4 regions of the Mycobacterium sp. URHB0021 genome follow, and region 4 is predicted to be linked to each of the others. Evidence: riboswitches for the same ligand, from Rfam matches in the RefSeq annotation. Region 4 holds a riboswitch; each other region holds the start of a gene.
The links. A riboswitch is a leader RNA that binds a small molecule or an ion and turns the genes downstream of it on or off. The one in region 4 is predicted to bind S-adenosylmethionine.

Region 1: another riboswitch for S-adenosylmethionine. It lies ahead of ACVWWN_RS36110 (hypothetical protein); the one in region 4 lies ahead of ACVWWN_RS34490 (bifunctional o-acetylhomoserine/o-acetylserine sulfhydrylase).
Region 2: another riboswitch for S-adenosylmethionine. It lies ahead of ACVWWN_RS20890 (hypothetical protein); the one in region 4 lies ahead of ACVWWN_RS34490 (bifunctional o-acetylhomoserine/o-acetylserine sulfhydrylase).
Region 3: another riboswitch for S-adenosylmethionine. It lies ahead of ACVWWN_RS03650 (VIT1/CCC1 transporter family protein); the one in region 4 lies ahead of ACVWWN_RS34490 (bifunctional o-acetylhomoserine/o-acetylserine sulfhydrylase).

What each region holds. Positions count from the first base shown of each region.
Region 1 covers NZ_JBSRZT010000002.1:6,913,378-6,915,567, forward strand. The annotation lists gene ACVWWN_RS36100 (VOC family protein) at 1-243, opposite strand, end outside; gene ACVWWN_RS36105 (hypothetical protein) at 242-559, shown strand; gene ACVWWN_RS36110 (hypothetical protein) at 563-922, opposite strand; SAM riboswitch class IV at 956-1,067, opposite strand; gene ACVWWN_RS36115 (HD domain-containing protein) at 1,200-1,817, shown strand; gene recC (exodeoxyribonuclease V subunit gamma) at 1,824-2,190, shown strand, end outside.
Region 2 covers NZ_JBSRZT010000002.1:3,793,372-3,795,561, forward strand. The annotation lists gene ACVWWN_RS20885 (helix-turn-helix domain-containing protein) at 1-352, shown strand, start outside; SAM riboswitch class IV at 768-878, shown strand; gene ACVWWN_RS20890 (hypothetical protein) at 913-1,506, shown strand; gene ACVWWN_RS20895 (helix-turn-helix domain-containing protein) at 1,636-1,860, shown strand; gene ACVWWN_RS20900 (DUF2637 domain-containing protein) at 1,857-2,190, shown strand, end outside.
Region 3 covers NZ_JBSRZT010000002.1:323,109-325,298, reverse strand. The annotation lists gene ACVWWN_RS03650 (VIT1/CCC1 transporter family protein) at 93-1,226, opposite strand; SAM riboswitch class IV at 1,368-1,481, opposite strand; gene ptsP (phosphoenolpyruvate--protein phosphotransferase) at 1,886-2,190, opposite strand, start outside.
Region 4 covers NZ_JBSRZT010000002.1:6,578,253-6,580,442, reverse strand. The annotation lists gene ACVWWN_RS34490 (bifunctional o-acetylhomoserine/o-acetylserine sulfhydrylase) at 1-1,348, opposite strand, end outside; SAM riboswitch class IV at 1,508-1,627, opposite strand; gene ACVWWN_RS34485 (NADP-dependent isocitrate dehydrogenase) at 1,894-2,190, shown strand, end outside.

The DNA of each region.
Region 1 (2,190 bases), 340 kb from region 4:
CGTGTCGATGTCGTCGACCTGGATGTCGAGGTGGAACTGCTGGGAACCCCTGGGGTCGGGAAAGCGCGGCGGTTGGTGTTCGGGCGACAGCTGGAACGCGAGGCGGCGGCCGGTCGGGTCCGTCAGCACCGACCAGGTGTCGTCCACCGCCTCGAATGTTCCGCCGAGCACCGCCTCGTAGAACTGTCCGAGTTGGCGCGGATCTTTGGTGTCGAGCACGACGGAGCGCAGGTTTCCGATCATGGCGGCGGAGTTGCCGCAATCCCGGCACCGCAAACGGCCGTGTGGGACCATCTGCGGGGTCGCGGGCGTGATCGTCTACAGCGTGAAGAGTGCGCTGCCCGGCGGCACGATCCCGACGATTCCCAGCTTCCCCAGCATGCCGAGCTACCCCACGGTGGCGCCGCCGGAGCCGGGCGGGCAGATCAGCGTCGCCGGCGTCGGAGACCACAAGGCGATCGAGTGCAACGACAGCCTCGTGAGCGTCAGCGGTGTCTCCAACACGGTGACGATAACGCCGTTGACTCCAACACCGTTGGGCAGGGCTGACTTCGAGTAACCGTCAACCGGCGATGCACTCGCTGTGCTGGTCGGGTGTGGCGAGGGTGAACACCGTGCGCTCGTCGGCCAAAGCGGCGCCCGGCACGAGCAGCACCTGCCATTCCGGCGCCCATTCGGCGCGGCCCGCGGTGTCTCGCAGCGCGAATTCGAGATCCGCCGGGCGGTGATGCCAGAGACGGGCCGACCCGTCGTCCCAGTCGAGGCGGACCAACCCGTCGTCGCCGACGACCCCGGTGACCCGGACGGCGACCGACGACTTGACCACGGCCATGAAGTAGCGGCCGATGTCGACGTGATGACCGGGGTCAGACAACGCGCACACGGGGTCGGCGATGAAATGGCGGAAGAAGGACTTACGCACGAAAGGCTCTCAGGTTTCCGGGCCCCGGCGGCCGAGGCGCTCTTGCCCGCACCGGCTGGTGCAGACCGCTTCGTCATCCGAGCCACCCACGAGCGTGGGGTTGGCGTGCCGTCCAGTCGGAGCTTGGCGACGGCATCTCGTGAAGCTGAGACGAGTGTAGTTCGTCCCGCGCGGGCGGTCGTTCGAGACCCGTCAGCGACTTTCTCGCTGAGAGATGGGCAAACAGAAATGTCACTCCCTCTCGCTATGGTCGTACTGGAAGAGGAGGCAAAAGAAGGTGACTGAGCAAACCGCAACTCCGATACTGACGGGGCAGTTCTCGAAAGCGCTGGTGTACGCCGAGCAGAAGCATCACGACCAGGTCCGCAAGGGCGGCGACATCCCGTATGTCGGGCATCTGCTGACGGTCGCGGGGCTGGTGCTCAACGACGGCGGCTCGGAGACGCAGGCCATCGCGGCGCTGCTGCACGACGCCGTCGAGGATCAGGGCGGTCCCCCGACGCTGGAGGAGATCCGCGTCAATTTCGGCAACGAGGTCGCGCGCATCGTCGAGGAGTGCAGCGACACCAACGAGGTGCCGAAGCCGCCGTGGCCGGAGCGCAAGCAAAAGTACATCGACCACCTGGCGGACGTCGGCCAGGACATGCTGTTGGTCTCGGTCGCCGACAAGCTCGACAACGCGAGGTCGATGCTGCGCGACTACCACACGCACGGGCCGTCACTGTGGGACCGGTTCAACCGAAAGAACCCGCACGACCATCTCTGGTACTACGGCGAGCTACTGGATGCCTATCGCAGGCGCGGCCTGAGCAGCTGGATGGTCGGCGAACTCGACCGTGTGCTCCGGGAATTGACGCGCCTCGTCAAAGGCGACGGCCAGCCGGCCGTAGTCTGACGCTCGATGGCCATGCACCTGCACCGTGCCGAGCGCACAGATCTCCTGGCCGACGGCCTCGGTGCGCTCCTGAGTGATCCGCTCGCCGACCCGTTCGCCGAAGAACTCGTCATCGTGCCCGCCAAGGGAGTTGAGCGCTGGCTGAGTCAGCGCCTCTCCCACATCCTCGGGCGCGGTGACGGTCAGGACGGTGTCTGCGCGGGCATCTCGTTCCGTAACCCCCGGTCGCTCATCGGAGAGATCACGGGCACGGCCCAAGACGACCCGTGGTCACCCGATGCCATGGTCTGGCCAATGCTGGACGTCATCGACGCCAGCTGCGCGCAGGCCTGGTGCAAACCTCTGGCCACCCACCTCGGGCATTTCGAAGCGG
Region 2 (2,190 bases), 2.8 Mb from region 4:
GGCCGTCAGCGCGGCAGCCGTCCGGCGGGAGGGCCCAACTCCGGCGCCTGCACGCGCGGTTGAACGTCCCGAGATACCCCAAGAAGATTTTCTTCTATGCCCATGGTGCGACAAGAAACATAACCGGCACCTCGTGCCGGTTAAAGAAGCCCGGCATCAGCTGGGCGGCATCAGCCCCACCACGTTCTACGCGTTGGTCAAGGACGGCGAACTGTCCCTCGTTAAGATCGGCCGCCGCTCGTTTGTCCAGGCGGAAGACCTTGACGATTTCGTAAGGAGAAAGCGATATGACCCTTCCGGTCGAACGGAAGCTGCCGGGCGCGCCCATCTCCCGCGAGCGGTTGGTTGCTGAGTGGGAGGATCTGCATCCCCGCAACGCGATGAAGGTCCTGTGGCCAGCTGTCTTTCGATGTGCACTACTCGGTGCCGGACAAGACGTACCAGTGGCGCGTGCAGCTGTCGTGCTGCTGTGTCAGGGACATGCGGAGAGCTTCATGACTGGCCCAGGAAGTTGCAGACGCTGTTGTTATGACGACTGCAAGGCATCTGAAACCGGCGGCTTGCAGCGGTGTGATCGGTCTTGACGCCGTCAAGACCCGAGAACAAAACCGCAGGTAACGAGCGGGACTGAACCGGACCGGGACGGAGCGAGCATGCAGCTCAGAAGGCATACTGCCTGGTAGAGAAGCGGGTTCGATTCCCGGCAGCTCCACCCAAAGCGCCCCGAAGAGCCATGGCCGACGCGGACGTCCGTAAAATCGAGAGAGCTTCACGAGATGCCGTCGCCAAGCTCCGACTTGCGGCACGCCAACCCCACGCTCGTGGGTGGCTCGGATGACGAAGCGGCTGGCACCAACGGGTGCGGGCAGGAGCGCCTCGGCAGTGGAGGCCCAATCTTTCTGGAGTACCGCAATGTCTCAGAATCGTTCCTGCGGTTCGTACGGCTCCGGCCACCTGATGCACTGGATTCAGGGGAAGAAGTCACACCAGGACGGGCAGCCGATTGTCAAAGTGAAGGTCGTTGCCGTTCACGACGATGGCCGCGTCGAAATCGAAGGTGACGACTTGAAACTGACGCTGTGGTATCACGATCCTGACCGTCTGCGTTCGGCGCTCATCTTCGGTGGCCGCGCCGAATGGAAGCCTAGGTATCACGTGCTATACGTGATCTCAAGTGGCTCTTTCAATCTCGCCACGGTTGAGACGGTGGCACCCTGCGTTCCAGCCATCCGTCGGCGGCCGACCGAGACGACCAGGCAGTTCATCGAGCGGGCGATGCGGGAGAACCACGGCTACACGATTCCCCAGCACTGGCTGGCTGACCTCGATGCCCTACCTGACGGTGACGCCGGGGACCCGCAGTCGGGGTATTTGGTTGGGGTCGACCCTCCAACCACGCAGGAGACGGCGCTGCTGCAGAAACTCGCAGCGAAGTTCGGTGACGCGCCTGCCACCACGAACCCCGAAGACGTCGTCCGCCAACGCCGAGAGCAACAAGCGGACTGACCGACGTCACCGCAGCGGAGCGACCTGGACAGCACAGGGCTCGCAGGGGCAGCTATCGCGTCCCGTCTCGACCAAGCTAACAAGCGTGTATCAGTTGAAACTGATATCAGTCGCAGCTAATCTCAGTTCATGATCGAACTGGCGGAGATCCGCCGCGAGGCCGGAGTTACCCAGGCCGAGATGGCGGCTCGACTGTGCACCACTCAGGGCAGCGTGTCTCAACTTGAGCGCCGGGGTGATGTGCTCTTGAGCACCTTGTCCGAGTACCTCAACGCCCTCGGAGCCAAAGCTCGCGTCACCGTAACGATCGGGGAGCGGACATTCGACCATGTCCTGGCGGGGAACCAGCAATGACCACCAACCTCACCCAGGGCGACATCACGCGCAGGAACCATCGGCGGGCGGTCCGGTTCTTCTGGACGTGGCTGATTCTCGCCACATGGGTGTCGCTGGCGGGCAACGTGGCGCATGCGTGGCTCACGGCTGCGCCCGATACTCGGCCGCTCGCTGGGAGTGTCGCCGCGGTGCCGCCCATCGTGCTCCTGCTGTCGGTCCACGGTCTTGCCGTGCTGGCCGAGGTGACCGCCTCGGGTGCTGTCTACCGCGCGGCGGTGGCCGCGACTGGAGCACTCGCGGTGGGCGCGTTCATCTTGTCGTTCGTCGCCTTGCGCGACCTCGCGGTGA
Region 3 (2,190 bases), 6.3 Mb from region 4:
CGAGCAACACCGAGCACTGGGCCACCAGGTGGTGCGGGCCACACCCGGTCATTCTCTGGGGCCGACGAGGCCGTTGATCCGCCAGCCAGCCGTTAGCCCATGCCAGCGCCGAACAGCAGTCCCAGGAGATAGGTGGCGGCGGCGGCGCCGTATCCGATGAGCAATTGACGCAGTGCCCGCCTTAGCGGCGGCCCACCGGACAACAAACCGACGACGACACCGGTCGATAGCAACACAGCGCCCACCAGCGCCGCTGCGACGATCACGGCGATCAGGCCTTCGAGCCCGAACAGGTACGGCAGCACCGGCACCAGCGCGCCCGAGGCGAAGAAGCAGAAACTGGACGCGGCGGCACCGAGCCCACTGCCGACCGCGTCTTGCCCCTCGGTGCTGGGCGCCGCGTCGCGGGGGTGCCCGGAGAAGCCCGGAGCGCCAGAGGTGAGGACTTCGGTAGCGCGTGCCCGGGCCTCGGACTCGCTCATGCCGCGCGCCCGGTAGACCAGCGCCAGCTCGTTGGCGTCGACGTCGAGTTGCGGCAGCGCCGATCCGGCCTGCGCATCTGGAGTGGAGGCTTGCAACAGTTCACGCTGCGAATTCACCGAGACGTACTCACCGGCACCCATCGACAGCGCCCCGGCGAGCAATCCGGCCATGCCGGTGACCAGCACCGTGTGGTTGGACACCCCGCTGGCGCTGATCCCCAGGACCAGAGACAGGTTGCTGACCAAGCCGTCGTTGGCCCCGAACACCGCCGCCCGGAAGGTGCCCGACAACCGGTTGCGCCCCCGTGTGGCCAGGGCGCGCACCACCTCAGCGTGCATGTGCTCATCGGCGGCCATCGCGGCGGTGGCATCAACGTCGGTGTCGTAGGTTGAGCGGTCTTCCGCGCGCTGGGCGAGGGCCAGCACGAACACCGACCCGAAGTGGCGCGCCAGGAAACCCAGGATCCGGGTGCGCAGCGCAGCGCGGCGCGGCTTTCCGATCTGGTCGCCAAGCAGCGTGCGCCAATGCTTTTCGTGGCGGCCCTCAGCGTCGGCGAGCGCGAATAGAATCTCGCGTTCCTCCCCTGTGCGCCGTCCCGCCAGGTCCCGGTACACCGCCGCCTCTGCCTGCTCATCGGCCAGATACTGGCGCCAGCGACGCAGTTCGGACGACGTGGGATGCTTCCCCTCGGCCGGGACAGACCCCTCATCCGGTGTCTCACGACGAAACAGATTTCTGTCCATATCGAGTAATCATTCCCGACGAACAGGCGCGCCAGGCAACCCGAACAAGTCGTCTGTCATGGCGATCTGGCCTGCGCCGTTGTGTCGTTGGAGTTCGAGTTCTCAGTCATTGCCCGTCCCTGACTAGGGCCTCCGCATACGAGGGCGCTCTTGCCCGCACCGGAAGATGCTGACCGCTTCGTTCATCCGAGCCACCCAACGAGCGTGCGGTTGGCGTGCCGCCGAGTCGGAGCTTGGCGACGGCAACTCGTGAAGCAACTTGATTCGACGAGGCCCCAGCGTCGTCCGCCTGTCGTTCATCGCGGTCTGTCCTCGTGTCGCGCTACTACGCATAGAGGACTCAGCCCCCGTACCGCCGAGATGATCGACACGTGGAAGAGCCACAACGGCGCCCAGCCGGGTGGCCCGCCAAATTCGCTGGGGCACCGGGGCGGTTCAGCGTGTCGCACATCTGGGGACCCCGCAGAGCCATTTCCATAACCTCCCCAAGCTATGAAAGTCTTGCTGCACAGGATCGTTCATGGTTGCGATCATGAAAAGACGCGGGCACCGCCACGCTAGCTTTCGCCTCGCAGTCGTCGCATCATCGATTCGACGCGCGAGGTTCTTTCATGCCCGCACCCGCGCCGACTTCGACTGGACCAACAGCGACTAATCGGCTAGCCCAGGCGTTCCCGCACCGCGGCGGCACTGTCTGCCGATAGCGCGTCTTCGGCCAGCCGGCGCGCCTCGCCCGTGTCCACCGCGCGCACCGCCTCCTTCGTCGCAGGGATCGCCGGCGGCGTGACGGACAGGGCGTCGACGCCCAGGCCCAGCAGCAGCGCTGCGGCGCGCTCGTCGGCGGCGAACTCACCGCACACCGAGACCGACGCGCGTCCGGCCGCGCCATGGCAGGTGGCCCGCACCAAGCGCAACAGCCCGGGATCGAAGGTGTCGCCGATCGCGGCGACGGCGTCGTTGTTGC
Region 4 (2,190 bases):
ACGACGCCACCGTTTGCGGATCGGCCTTTCCGGCCCTGTTGAACGGCTTGGCGGCGGCGAAACCCTGCTCCAGGTCGGCCAGGATGTCGTCGATGCCCTCGATACCGACCGCGAGCCGCACCAGACCCGGTGTCACGCCGGTGGCCAACTGCTCCTCGGGGCTGAGCTGGGCGTGAGTGGTCGACGCCGGATGGATCACCAGCGAGCGGACGTCGCCGATGTTGGCGACGTGGCTGTGCAGCGTGAGCGCGTTGACGAAGGCCTTGCCCGCTTCGATGCCGCCAGCGAGCTCGAAGGCCAGCACGGCGCCGGTTCCCTTGGGCGCCAGCTTCTTTCCGAGTTCGTGCCACGGGGACGTGGGCAGGCCGGCGTAGTTCACCGACGTGACGTCGGGGTGGTCGACCAGGTACCCGGCGACCTTCTGCGCGTTGGCCACATGTCGCTCGATACGCAGGCTGAGCGTTTCCAGTCCCTGCGCGATCAGGAAGGCGTTGAACGGCGACGCGGCCGAGCCGAGGTCACGCAGCAACTGGACGCGGGCCTTGAGGGCGAACGCCGGCGGTCCGAGTTCGGCGAACACCACACCGTGGTAGCTCGGATCGGGCGTCGTGAACCCGGGGAACTTGCCGTTCGTCCAGTCGAAGGTGCCGCCGTCGACGATCACGCCCGCGATCGCGGTACCGTGCCCGCCAAGATATTTGGTGGCCGAGTGCACGACGATGTCGGCGCCGTGGCTGATCGGCTGGATCAGAAAGGGCGTGGCGATGGTGTTGTCGACGATCAGCGGGACGCCCGCGTCGTGGGCGGCGGCCGCGACGCTCGGGATGTCGAGCACGTCGATCTGCGGGTTGGAGATCGTCTCGGCGAAGAACGCCTTGGTGTTGGGCCGGACGGCGGCGCGCCAGGCGTCGAGGTCATCGGCGTCCTCCACGAAGCTGACCTCGATGCCCATCTTGGGCAGCGAATAGTGGAAAAGGTTGTAAGTGCCGCCGTACAGTCGCGGGCTCGACACGATGTGGTCACCCGCATTGGCGATGTTGAGTATCGACAGTGTCTCCGCGGCCTGACCCGACGAGAGGAACAGTGCGGCCACACCGCCCTCGAGCGCGGCGATGCGTTGCTCGACCACGTCCTGCGTCGGGTTCATGATGCGGGTGTAGATGTTGCCGGGTTCAGCCAGCCCGAACAGGGCGGCCGCGTGGTCGGTGCTGTTGAAGGTGTAGCTGGTGGTCTGGTAAATCGGCAGGGCCCGCGCGTTCGTGGTGCCGTCGGGCGTCTGACCGGCGTGGACCTGTTTGGTCTCGAAAGACCAGCGCGCGGTGGGGTCGTCGAGTTCGTTGCTGCTCATGTTCGGGGTCGCTCCTAGGAGGTTCGGAAATCCAGGGGAAGGCGCCGGCGGCCGGGTACGTCAAGTAACGACGGCGCACGGCGGGGGGGTTCAACAGCAACGGCACACAGTGGGCCTCCGCATCAGGTTTCCCTGTCTCTCGGGGGGCCCGTTCTGACGGACCCGCGCTTGCCGCGTAGCCGGCTGGGGCTACTCAACCTGGTCATCACCCGGGGCACCCCACCGCGGTTGGAGGGTTGCCGGCCAGCGAGCCGGGGCTTGACGCTGGCGCTCATGACCGACCCGAAGCGTATCGCACCAGACTGATCGGTTGCCAGCGGGTTCTGCGGGGGCGAGGACACCATGTGATCCTCCCGCCGGCGCGACGTGCCCCGCATGGGGAAAATGCCCCTATCTTGCGGACCGCTCGCCGTGTACCCGACCTCGATCGGGAGCAGTACCCGGACCCCTCGCTCGCGCGTAGCGTCATACCCAACGCGATACTGATAGCCGCGTGACAACGCGGAGCTACTTTCAACCTGACCGACACCGACGCGGGAGACAACATGAGCGCCGAGCAGCCGACCATCATCTACACGCTGACCGACGAAGCGCCGCTGCTTGCGACCTATGCCTTTCTGCCGATCATTCGGACGTTCACCGAACCGGCGGGGATCAACGTCGAAACCAGCGACATTTCGGTGGCGGCACGCATCCTGGCGGAGTTCTCCGACCGCTTGACCGAGGAGCAGCGCGTCCCGGACAACCTGGCTGAACTGGGTGGCCTCACGCATCTGCCGGACACCAACATCATCAAGCTGCCGAACATCAGCGCCTCGGTACCTCAGTTGCTGGCGGCCATC